DNA from 4 places in the Paenibacillus sp. S33 genome. Region 1 is predicted to be linked to each of the others. Evidence: predicted binding sites of a transcription regulator. Region 1 holds the regulator's gene; each other region holds the start of a gene.
What was found. The regulator Rex, encoded in region 1, represses fermentation and respiration genes when NADH is low (regulators of the CRP and FNR family bind a similar motif). The targets are predictions, from matches to a motif close to TTGTGAAATATTTCACAA.
Positions count from the first base shown of each region.

Region 2: ACWGXJ_RS04480 (DoxX family membrane protein) is a predicted target of Rex. The motif match lies at 1,901-1,918, and genes of this name have one in related genera.
Region 3: pflB (formate C-acetyltransferase) is a predicted target of Rex. The motif match lies at 1,751-1,768, and genes of this name have one in related genera.
Region 4: ACWGXJ_RS01055 (phosphoketolase family protein) is a predicted target of Rex. The motif match lies at 1,607-1,624, and genes of this name have one in related genera.

Region 1 is NZ_JBSIEZ010000001.1:3,174,239-3,177,455, reverse strand. It holds gene dinG (ATP-dependent DNA helicase DinG) at 1-1,378, shown strand, start outside; gene ACWGXJ_RS14575 (redox-sensing transcriptional repressor Rex) at 1,423-2,076, shown strand; gene ACWGXJ_RS14570 (amidohydrolase) at 2,063-3,217, shown strand, end outside.
Region 2 is NZ_JBSIEZ010000001.1:951,042-954,258, forward strand. It holds gene ACWGXJ_RS04470 (alpha/beta hydrolase) at 1-234, shown strand, start outside; gene ACWGXJ_RS04475 (dioxygenase family protein) at 327-1,118, shown strand; gene ACWGXJ_RS04480 (DoxX family membrane protein) at 1,277-1,795, opposite strand; gene ACWGXJ_RS04485 (DUF3048 domain-containing protein) at 2,045-3,139, shown strand.
Region 3 is NZ_JBSIEZ010000001.1:3,332,146-3,335,362, forward strand. It holds gene pflB (formate C-acetyltransferase) at 1-1,717, opposite strand, end outside; gene adhE (bifunctional acetaldehyde-CoA/alcohol dehydrogenase) at 2,046-3,217, opposite strand, start outside.
Region 4 is NZ_JBSIEZ010000001.1:232,853-236,069, forward strand. It holds gene ACWGXJ_RS01045 (glycosyltransferase family 2 protein) at 1-373, opposite strand, end outside; gene ACWGXJ_RS01050 (GntR family transcriptional regulator) at 726-1,448, shown strand; gene ACWGXJ_RS01055 (phosphoketolase family protein) at 1,743-3,217, shown strand, end outside.

The sequences.
Region 1 (3,217 bases):
ACTGTTCAAAGACAGCAAGAATGGACAACTGCCTTCACTTCGTCAACAGTTGGCGAAATCGGGGCACGAGAAGTCGACGGATTGGGCCTCAACCATCGATCAGATGTATCCGCTCGTGTTAGAGGTTAAGGAAACTTGGGACCTGCTAAGCGACAAGCTGTTTGGCATGTTGCCAGAACGAAGCGATGCGACACCGGGTGAAACAGGACAGTTTTCTTCCCGTCTCAAACCTTCAGCCAAGCCTGCAAAGTGGGATCAGGCGGGGGCTTTGGAAAATCAGCTATATGTAACGATGAGTGAAATTTTGCGCAAGGGCGACAAGCTGATGCTGGACGTCAAGGAAGAGCATGACGATTATGCGGCGGATAGCCTTATTACAGATATCACGGGTCTGCTCAAGGATCTGGCGGGGATTCGAGAAAATTTGCGCTTTTTTATGCGACTCGATGATGAAACAACCGTATACTGGCTCGAAGCGAGTGGGCAATTCCGCAGTAAATCATTACAATTTTATGCGGTGCCTGTCGATGTGAGCCGCCAGTTGAAAGAAATGTTTTTTGACAAAAAAAGAAGCATTATTCTGACGTCTGCTACCTTATCGGTAGATAAGTCGTTTCAGTACATGATCGATCAGCTCGGCTTGCAGGAAGCCGCAGATCAAGAGCGGCTGATGACTTCGCAGCTCCCGTCACCGTTTAATTACAGGGATCAGGTGTTGCTGGTCATTCCACGGGATTTCCCAAGCGTGAAGGGCAGTGTAGGAGATGCACACTTTGTAGATATGCTCGTTAGCTCTCTAGGAGCGACTGCTCAGGCGACGCGGGGGAGAATGCTCGTTCTGTTTACTTCCTATCGGATGCTCCGGCAAGTGTATGAGCCGCTCAAAGAGGCCTTAGCATCCAGCGAAATTACTGTGCTGGGACAAGGAGTGGACAGTGGGAGTCGCAGCAAGCTAACCCGCCGTTTTCAGGAAGCCAAAGCTTCTGTATTGCTGGGAACCAGCAGCTTCTGGGAAGGCGTCGATATTCCGGGGAAGGCTCTGACTTGTCTAGCCATTGTTCGCTTGCCATTTCAACCGCCGAATCACCCGTTGCTGGAGGCAAAAAGCGAGCTGCTCCAGCAGCAGAAGAAGAATCCATTTATGAAGCTGTCTGTACCACAAGCGGTCATTCGCTTTAAACAGGGATTTGGTCGGTTGGTTCGTACAGCGAGCGACCACGGGGTCGTTATCGTTTACGATACACGTGTGATCGAATCCTATTACGGAAAGCACTTTTTGTACTCGTTACCGGGACCAAAAATGGAGCATATGCCATCGGAGCAAATGGTGCCCCGCATCGCCGAATGGCTCCAATCCGCCCCGGAGACCGAGGCATAACGGACGGACACTAAGTATGTTCGTTACAATTAGGGGGAGCAAGTATGAAATCAGATAAAATTTCAGAGGCTGTCGTACGGAGGTTACCCGTATATTTACGTTATCTGAATGCACTTCACAAACGGGAGGTGGCTACGGTCTCTTCTCAAGAGTTGGGACAGAGGCTAGATTTGAACCCGGCCCAAATCCGTAAAGATCTCGCCTATTTTGGAGATTTTGGTCGGAAGGGTATCGGTTATGATGTTTCTTATCTAATTGAGAAAATACGCCATATCCTGAAAATCGATCAGCAAATTAATGTAGTATTGGTCGGAGCGGGTAATCTGGGGCAAGCCCTTTCGAATTATAACGCTTATTTAAAAGACAATATGAAGATTGTAGCGGTATTTGATGCGTTTCCGGATAAGGTAGGGACCAAGATCAATACATTGGTCGTGCAACCGATGGATGAACTGGAAGCGACTGTGAGAGAAAAAAACATTCGAATCGGGATTATTACCGTACCTGATTTTGAAGCACAGCACGTGGCTGACAGGCTTATTGAGAGCGGAATTGGAGCGATCCTGAACTTTGCACCGACTACTCTCAAGGCACCGGCCAACATTCGGATTCATGCCACAGACTTTACAACTGATTTGCTTAGCCTCGCTTATTATTTGGAGGACGGAAAGGAAGAAACACAATATGACAGTGAATAAATGGATGATTAAAAACGGCTCTTTTGCCGTAAATGGACCAGAAGCTGGGGTAATCCATGGTTTTATGATTGTGGAAGATAGCCGCATTACTTACATTGGCGAGACTTTGCCTTCCGGTGAGGAAGAGACGGAAGCGATCGATGGTAAGGGGCTTTTGTTTTTACCTGGTCTGATTAATACTCATGGTCATGCGGCGATGTCTCTGCTGCGTGGGCATGGAGATGACTTGGCACTTCAAGTATGGCTTCAGGAAAAAATGTGGCCTATGGAAGCCAAGTTTACATCTACGGACGTGTACTGGGGTACGTCGTTGTCTGTGCTGGAAATGCTGAAAGGTGGTACAACGACCTTCCTGGACATGTACGATCATATGGATGAGGTGGCTCGTGTAGCTGAAGAGTCAGGTATTCGTGCAAGTCTGATGCGTGGAGCAATTGGACTATGTTCGGAGGAAGAACAGCGAATCAAGCTGGCTGAGGCCGTGACTTTTGCGCGTAACTGGCATGGTAAAGCAGACGGGCGTATTACAACGATGATGTCACCGCATGCGCCATACACCTGTCCACCTGCGTTTATTGAAAAATTCGTACAAGCTGCGCATGATCTGGATTTGCCGCTGCATACGCACATGTCTGAGACGATCGCCGAAGTGGAGCAAAACGTACGAGACTACGGTTTGCGTCCAGTTGCACACTTGGATAAGCTTGGCTTTTTCTCCCGTCCCTCGCTTGTTGCCCATGGCGTTCATTTGAACGACGAAGAAATAGCTTTACTGGCTGAACGTGGTGTAGCGGTTTCGCACAACCCAGGTAGCAACTTGAAGCTGGCAAGTGGTGTGGCAAGAGTGCCTGAATTGCTGCGTGCAGGGGTTACCGTTTCTCTCGGAACGGATGGTCCTGCCAGTAATAATAATCTGGATATGTTCGAGGAAATGCGTCTGGCAGCACTTATTCACAAGGGTGTATCTGGTGACCCTACGGCAGTTCCTGCAAGTGAAGCGCTGCGTCTGGCAACAGAATACGGTGCAAAGTCAATTGGTTTAAAAGAAGTAGGAGCGTTGGCAGCAGGCAACAAGGCTGACTTTATCGCGCTGGATCTGAATCAGGCACATTTCTTGCCGCGTACAGATCTTATTTCCCAT
Region 2 (3,217 bases), 2.2 Mb from region 1:
GATGTGCTCGTTGTTCATGGCACCTCGGATGATATTATTCCTGTGGATTATGCATTTCTGTTTCAAAAGATATTCTGGATGCGTCCAGAGGGGCGCTGTGATAAAGAGATTATTTTCCAGGGAGATCACACTTTCTCGTCAGGTAAAGAGCGGCAACGGCTGATTGATCGAACACTTGAATGGCTGGATGAACAGGAAAATATTCAACGGGATTGGCAGCACTGGATGATCTGATTTCAGTGTGTAACGGATTGTATTGGAAATTGCGCCTCCGCCGGAGTAAAATGGAAGAGTAACACTATACTGGCGTGTGGAGGTTGGCAGCGATGACATTACCCTCAATTTTTGTTGCGCATGGTTCACCGACACTGGCTGTAGAAAATAACGCATATACCAGCTTTCTTGCAAAGCTGGGCGCGAGCCTGCCCCGACCCAAAGGAATTGTCATTTTTTCCGCGCATTGGGATAGCCCCGATCAATGTATTGGCGCGGATGATCAGCATGCAGCGTTGCACGATTTCTATGGCTTTCCCGAAGAAATGTACTCAATTGATTACCCTGCACCAGGCGATCCAAAGCTGTATGAGGAGATAAAGCATCTGTTCAGTCAGCATAACCTGTTCCACCAGCCGGTTCGGAACCGAGGACTGGATCATGGAGCATGGGTGGTTTTACGGCATATATATCCTGATGCAGACATACCGGTCGTACCCTTATCCATTGATTCTCGGCGCGCTCCCCAGGAGCAATACGAGATTGGGCGGATGCTGGCGCCGTTGCGAGAACAAGGGATTTTGATTATCGGTAGCGGTGGATTGGTCCACAACTTGCGGACACTCAAGCAGACGAGTGAGCCAGCCGATTGGGCCGTTCAATATGATGACTGGATTGCACAGCAGCTTCAAGACTGGAATTTGCGTCACCTATTCCAATATGACAAGAAGGCTCCATATGCTAAACAGGCGGTACCTTCTTATGGAATAGAGCATTTTTCACCTTTGTTTTATGCGATGGGGGCTGCGGATCTTGAGCGCTCCGCGCGTAAGCTTTTTCAATCGTATGTCCTTGGCTCGTTAAGTCTCAATTGTTGGGCTTTTGGTCAAGAAAGTGATACGTAAATGTAAAAAAAGAACTTCCGAATCCACATGGTGTGTGGGAATGGAAGTTCTTTTGTGTATTTTGCGTCTTCGATTAATTAGAAGGCACGTGTATCGTGAGCATAACAGCGCAAAAAAAATAACCATTATCCCGGAGGATAACGGTTATTTTGGGATGGTTAAGCTATTTTTCGACTAGGGTCCGCTGGAAAGGTATCTTTATTTTTACGAAACAGTCCACGCAGGAAGGGCAATACCCAACGGTCAAAGCCAATTCTTCCGGCATTTGCACCAGCAACTACAAGGAAGATTTCAAACAGCAGGTAGATTGCATTGGTGCTTACTGTACCCGAGAACAGGAACGAGAAGTTCATAACCATAGCCATCAAAGCAGCCAGTGTAGTCAATGTACCGAGAAGCAGGCCAACCCCGACCAAGAACTCACCCAATGGGATCAGGACGTTGAACAAACCTACATTCGGCAGGGCAAAGGCTTCCAGGAACGATCCCCACCAGCCTTGTACAGCGGGATGGTCTCCACCTGTTTTAGCAATGGCCCCCGAGATAAATCCGCCTGCATCGAATCCACCTGTCAGCTTTTCAAGTCCGTGGGTCATCCATTCATAACCTAGATAAACCCGTACTACAGTCAGCAACCACATTGCGACTTTGTTTTCACGTAACCAGCTGTTAAACATTCAAACCACTCCTCTTTCTTAATCTATAATGTTGGTTGTATTTCATTTTGTTGGGGATGATCATCTTTGCTACACCTTTATTGTAGTAGGTTCAGTTACAGTTATTTGTGATAAAAATCACAAAGTCTGAATATTTTTTAAATTTTAATGTCTTTAGATAAGTATTCTATAGAATGGTTACGCTTCAATCAAGACAAAAACAGGAAATAAAGCTTATAATGAGAAAAATAACTAAGTGGAGGGATGAACTTGTCCGGGCCCATTTCCCAACGAAATCATTGGTTGCGTGTGATGGCCTCAGCTCTGTTATGCATGACGCTGATGTCTTGTACTGCTATGTCCAATACGGGTGAATCTGATTCCGTTCCCCAACCGACCAAGCAAGTAACAGAGAAGGAGGCACTTGAACCGCCGAAGGAGCAGTCTATTCCGGCATTTACAGCTCCGCTTACCGGTCTTCCGGTGGAGCAGCCTATTTTGGAGCGGCCGCTCGCTGTCATGATTAACAATGCTCCGGCTGCACGTCCACAGGCAGGGCTTAGCCAGGCAGACATGGTATATGAAGTTCTTGCAGAAGGCGGGATTACCCGTCTGGTCGCTTTTTTCCAAAGTCATGGTGGAGATGTAAAGATCGGACCGGTCCGTAGCATTCGACCGTATTTGATTGAGCTGGGCGAAACCTATGGTGCGTTGCCTATACACGCAGGGGGAAGCACAGATGCCTATGCGATTTTACAGCAGCAACGGAAGGAACATCTGGATGAGATTTCAAATGGAGGGGCTTACTTCTGGCGAAGCAAAGATCGTCGTCCTCCACATAATTTATACACAGACGTGAACAGACTGCGCAAAGGAAGCGATAGTAAAGGGTATGCCAAGCATACGGACGTTCCAGTATATTCTTACCTTAAATCCGGTGAAACCCCAGTTATGGTGGACGAGACAGCAGCATCTTTGCAAATTCGGTTTTTGCTTAAAAGCTATCGAGTATCTTATACCTATGATCCAGCGAATCAACAATATAAGCGTTTTGTGAACGAAAAGTCACATGTGGATCAAAATAATAACCAACAGCTCTCAGCAGCCAATGTTATTGTAATGAGCGCTAGACATCGAACGTTGGATGATGTGGGCAGATTAGGTGTTGAGCTGGACGGCAGTGGAGAGGCCATGGTGTTTCAACAAGGACAGTTAATACAGGCTGAGTGGCAGCATACACCAGGCGATGCGATTCGTTTTATGAAAAATGGGGTTGAAATCCCGTTAACGCCAGGTACATCCTATATACATGTGGTACCTGCAGATACTTCACTAAAGGAACATGTAACCATAGCAGCAAATTAGAAAACGAAATACACCTTTTTAGGAAAAAATTGTCGGATAATGACCTTCCATGTCGGGCACTGTATACGTATGTCATGA
Region 3 (3,217 bases), 160 kb from region 1:
CTACACGGTCATCGTTGTTACCATAGCAAGGATATTCGCCTTCAATTTCAAAGTCAACAGCAATCCCTTTTTCGTTACGGATTGGTTTAACTTTTGCAAATTTAATGGCACTCAAGGAGTCGGTAGCAACTGACAGACCCGCAATACCACAAGCCATGGTACGGAGAATATCACGATCATGCAACGCCATTTCAATGCGTTCGTAGCTATATTTATCATGCATGTAGTGAATAACATTCAAAGTGTTCATGTACAGTTTTGCCAACCATTCCATCATAGGTTTGAAGCGGCTCAACACTTCTTCATAATCCAGAACTTCACCTGTAATGGCTGGGAATTCAGGCCCTACTTGAACGCCAGATTTTTCATCTTTACCACCGTTAATTGCATACAGCAGAGCTTTAGCCAAGTTGGCACGAGCACCAAAGAATTGCATTTGCTTACCGATTTTCATTGCCGATACACAACAAGCAATACCATAATCGTCTCCATAAATTGGACGCATCAGATCGTCATTTTCGTACTGAATGGAGCTAGTCTCAATAGAAACTTTCGCACAATACTTTTTGAAGCCTTCAGGCAATTTTTCCGACCACAGTACAGTCAGGTTCGGCTCCGGTGCAGGTCCCAGATTGTAGAGGGTGTGCAGGAAACGGAAGCTGTTTTTAGTTACCCGAGTTTCTCCAGTTACGGACATACCACCAATGGACTCAGTAACCCAAGTTGGATCTCCACTGAACAGTTCATTATAGTCAGGTGTGCGCAAGAACTTAACAATACGCAATTTCATAACAAAATGATCGACCAGTTCTTGAGCTTGTTCTTCTGTCATTGTACCCTCTTCCATATCACGTTGAGAGTAAATATCAAGGAAGGAAGATACACGTCCTAAGGACATTGCTGCACCATTTTGTTCTTTGATTGCTGCAAGATATCCAAAATATACCCATTGGAAAGCTTCTTTCGCATTGTTAGCAGGTTTGGAAATATCAAAACCGTGCTCAGCAGCCATTTGTTTCAGTTCATTCAAAGCACGAATTTGTTCGGAAATTTCCTCACGAAGACGAATTACGTCTTCTTCCATGGAATCAACTTCAAGGCTTTTCAGTTGCAGCTTTTTATCTTGGATCAAGAAGGCTACACCATACAAAGCTACACGACGATAGTCACCGATAATACGACCACGACCGTATGCATCTGGCAGACCAGTAATGATACCAGCTTTACGGGCTGCTCTCATTTCATCTGTATAAGCGTCAAATACACCTTGGTTGTGAGTTTTACGAATATGAGTGAAGATATCAATGATACTTTCTGGTACTTCAAAACCATAGGCTTTACAAGCGTCGATCATCATCCGAATTCCACCAAACGGCTGCAAAGAGCGTTTGAATGGAGCATCTGTTTGTACACCGACAATTTGCTCTTTATCCCGGTCTAGATAACCCGGTTTATGTGAAATAATAGTGGATGGCGTATTCACGTCTACATCAAGCACGCCGCCGTTTGCCAGCTCTTTTTTAGTAAGATCGGATACAATATCCCACAATGCAGTTGTGTTGGCGGTAGGACCAACCAAAAATTCTTCATTGCCAACATAAGGTAAGATATTAGTTTCAATAAAATCGTTGACGTTGACTTCTTTAGTCCATTTGCCTTTTTTAAAACCTCTCCAGCCAGATTGTTGCTCTTGTAATTCTCTCTCAATCACCGACATGTAAATCCCTCCAAATTGTTTGGTCTTCCGGACTTGTGATTTTTTTCACGATAAAGCTATTTCTTGAGCCCGGCCTTTTCACCGATGCCTTACGCTCAGTGTCGGGACCTTTCTTACACCCTTATTGTAGAATAATGATAGAGTGTAGTATGTGACAAAAATCACAATATGAGTGATTTTTGTCACTTTATTTTCCCTAGCTTCACGCCTATATCCTTAGCCTTGCCGTTCACCTCCCTTCCCAAACCAACAGGCCCTCTATATAGAGAGCCTGCATCGGTATTGAACGAGAAAATGCTTTTTCACAAGCCTCTTCGTACCTATTATATTATTGGTCAAAACGTCCGTAGAAGGCATTGCGATAGACATCAGCCAACTCAGTAACCAGTGGCAACTTCGGATTCGCAGTTGTACATTGATCTTCAAATGCGCGGTCAGCCAGATAGTCTACACGTGATTCGAAATCCTTTGCATCGAAACCGATTTGTTGGAACGATTCCTCGATACCAAGTGTTTTGTTCATTTTACGGATCGCTTCGATCAAGCTGTTAACCCCTTCTTCGGTGGTGCGTGCAGGCAGTCCCAGTATGCGCGCGATTTCTGCATAACGCTCATCCGCAACAAAGTGCGAATATTTAGGGAACGAAGCAAATTTTGTCGGTTTTTTCGCATTATAGCGAATGACGTGCGGCAATAAAATGGCATTCGTGCGGCCATGCGCTGTATGGTATTGTCCACCCCATTTATGTGCAAGACTGTGGTTAATGCCCAAGAATGCATTAGCAAATGCCATACCAGCAAGTGTAGAAGCATTATGCATTTTTTCACGAGCCAGCTTATCACCAGTCAGAGCCGATTGTTCTAGGTATTGGAATACCAATTGAATGGCTTTAATTGCCAGACCATCTGTGTAGTCATTAGCCATTACGGACACGTAAGCCTCGATAGCATGTGTCAGAACATCCATACCTGTGTCCGCTACAGCTGTTTTAGGTAGCGAATATACAAACACTGGGTCAATAATTGCCACATCAGGAGTCAACTCATAGTCAGCCAGTGGGTACTTCGTGTCGCCCAGGTTTTTGTCCGTAATTACTGCGAACGATGTAACTTCGGAACCTGTACCCGAGGTTGTAGGGATAGCTACAAATTGTGCTTTTTGGCCCAGACGTGGGTACTTGTAAATCCGTTTACGGATATCCATGAATTTTTGTTTTAAATTATTGAAATCAGTATCTGGATATTCATAGAACATCCACATGCCTTTAGCAGCATCCATTGGGGAACCGCCGCCCAGTGCGACGATGCAATCCGGTTGGAAACGTCTCATCATTTCAGTACCACGTTCTACCGTAACTGTCGATGGATCTGGCTCTACTTCAGAGAACACTTCGATAGCTACTGGTGTTTGGCGTTGATGCAGATAATGAATAACACGATCTACATATCCCAGTTGTACCATCATAGGGTCTGTGATAATGGCTACACGTGTGATATCAG
Region 4 (3,217 bases), 2.9 Mb from region 1:
CCCACGAGTGAGGAATGCCTGAAAGCACGGACTTGGGATATTTACGGTGATAACGGCTCACGATCCTAATGAATTCCGGTAATACTACAAAGTCAGCGTCGCAGAAGATGATGTACAGCCCTTTTGCACGGCGCAGTCCCAAATTTCGAACGGCAGATCGACCGCGTTGTTCCTGATGTGACACATAGATAAGAGGATAGGATGCTTTGAAGCCTTCGACCATTTCTTTCGTTCCGTCTGTAGAACCGTCATCAGCTACAATGACTTCGAATAGTTGCTTTGGATAGGTTTGTGTCTCAAATGAAGCGAGTGTAAGCAACAATTGCTGGGCTCGATTATAGGTTGGAATGATGATGCTGTAGCGGATAGCCAATATGATCTCCCCTCCACCATTCTTATTAGAAAACGCTTGAACAAGATAAATAATAACAATGTATTCAAGGATTTTAGCCTGGTCTAGTCAAACATCCCTCCAGGTTCGAAACAGGCTTGGTCTTATTACCGATATTAAGGTGGGGGTTCTGTATCTTCTGCTGTTTTGCAGGTACGTTCAGTGGTGTTATGTATGTGTAATCATGGTATTATGCATAGAGATGTAAAGTAAAAGCGAGGGCGCTTCCTATCCGCTGAAAGCCCACTCAGCATACAGAAACAAACATGAGATGAAATGGGCAAGTTATGGTAAACTATATAGAGTTATAGAAGACCTGAAAGAGGAGTACTATATGACACAATTTGTCTATAAGCAAATTATTGACGATCTCAAGATGAAAATTTTTGCTGGAAAGTTTGCAGATATGAGATTGCCAGATGAACGTAGTCTTAGTGAGACTTACCAGGTTAGTCGTAGTTCAATTAAACGTGCTCTGACTAAAATGGAGAATGTCGGAATCATTTTCAAAAAACAAGGTTCCGGGACATTTATTAATCCATTATACATAAGAAATGAATCTATCTTTAACTACGAAGGCTCTAATCTAGGGGTCACTGATAATTTTCAAATGCATGGTAAAAAGCCAAAAATCAAAGTATTGAGTTTTGAGGTCATTCCGCCAACAGAAGAATTACAGCGCGATTTGTTCTTGGAGACTCATGATTTTGTTTACAAAATTGTCCGCTTACGTCTGTTTGATGATGATCCTTTTATGATTGAAACGGGCTATATCCCTATTAAAATTGTCCAGAATTTAAATCAGACCATTATCGAGGGGTCCATTTTTAATTATTTGGAAGACTCGCGGAACTTGGCTGTCACCAAATCTTTTTTATCCATTTTTGCAGAACCGTCCCAAGAGAATGATCAAAAGCTGCTTCATTTAAATGAAAATGAGCCTGTAGGTATTATGGAAGGCGTGTTCTTTTTAGATAACGGTACGCCATTTGAGTTTTCTCATATGCGATTTCATTACAAATATTTGAAATTTAACACCTTTGTATCGGTTCACTAATGATAAGACTGGAGAATTCTCCGGTCTTTTTTTTATGGTTTTGAGAAAAGGATTGGAGTCTGCGATTGCCTCGTTTATTGCAAATTTTATTGGTTTATAATTCTATATATTTTAATGTAAGAGCTTTTTTACTGTCTTTTTAATTTATATTTCATAGTATGTTCAAAATTTCACAAAATTGGACCGTATCACTTGTGAAAAAGGTTGAATTTAATCAGCGTAGCGTTATGATGTACATGTAGATGAAATTTCCGGAAATAAATTACAAACAAAACTACTTAGGGAGTGGACACCATGTCGTTATCACCCGTGTTAGCAGATTATTCATCTAAAACATATTTAGAAAAACTTGATGCATATTGGCGTGCAACGAACTACATTTCGGTAGGTCAGCTGTATTTAAAAGATAATCCTTTGTTGAGAGAGCCTTTAAAAGATTCAGATGTGAAGGTTAAGCCTATTGGACACTGGGGCACAATTCCGGGCCAAAACTTTATTTATGCACATCTAAATCGTGTTATTAATAAATATGATTTGAGCATGCTTTACATTGAAGGTCCTGGTCACGGCGGCCAGGTTATGGTTTCAAATTCTTATCTGGATGGAAGCTACACTGAAATCTATCCGCAAATTACACAAGATATCCCAGGTATGAAGAAATTGTTCAAACAATTCTCTTTCCCTGGCGGTATTGCTTCACATGCTGCTCCTGAAACACCTGGATCTATCCATGAAGGTGGAGAATTAGGTTACTCCCTTTCTCATGGTGTAGGTGCCATTCTGGATAATCCTGATCTGATTTCGGCTGTTGTTATTGGTGATGGTGAAGCTGAAACGGGCCCATTAGCCGCTTCGTGGTTCTCTAACCGATTTATCAACCCCATCACAGATGGTGCAGTGCTACCAATCTTGCACTTGAATGGCTTTAAGATTAGTAACCCAACGATTATGTCTCGTCAATCGAAAGAAGAATTGACCTCATACTTTAAAGGTTTGGGTTGGGAGCCGTTCTTTGTTGAAGGTGAAAATCCGGATCACATGCATCCAGAAATGGCGAAAGTATTGGATACGGCTATCGAGAAGATTGAAGCTATTCAAAAGAATGCGCGTGAAAATAATGACCTTACTCGTCCGGCGTGGCCGATGATTGTATTCCGTTCACCTAAAGGCTGGACGGGTCCGAAGGAATGGGACAACGTGCCGAATGAAAATTCATTCCGTGCCCATCAGGTTCCAATTCCGGTTGATCAAAAAAATATGCAGCACGCACCTGCTTTGTTAGAATGGCTGAATAGCTATAGACCAGAGGAATTGTTCGACGAAAACGGTCGTTTAAACTCTGAGCTTGCTGAAATTTTGCCTACAGGCGATAAACGCATGGGAATGAACCCTGTTGCGAATGCGGGTAACCTCATTAAAGACTTGAAATTACCGGATTTCCGTAACTATACGCTGGATAATTCCGTACCTGGTAAAGTGATTGCGCAAGATATGTCGGTTTTAGGGAAATACGTTAAAGATGTGGTTCTTTTAAATGAAGAAAATCGTAATTTCAGAATCTTCGGACCGGATGAAACGATGTCTAATCGCTTGGCTCCTGTTTTTGAAGTAACCAAACGCCAATGGATGGACCAAGTTATTGAACCTAATGATGAATTCTTATCATCCTATGGCCGCGTAATTGATTCTCAATTATCCGAACACCAAGCTGAAGGATTGCTGGAAGGTTATGTATTAACAGGTCGCCATGGTTTCTTTGCAAGTTACGA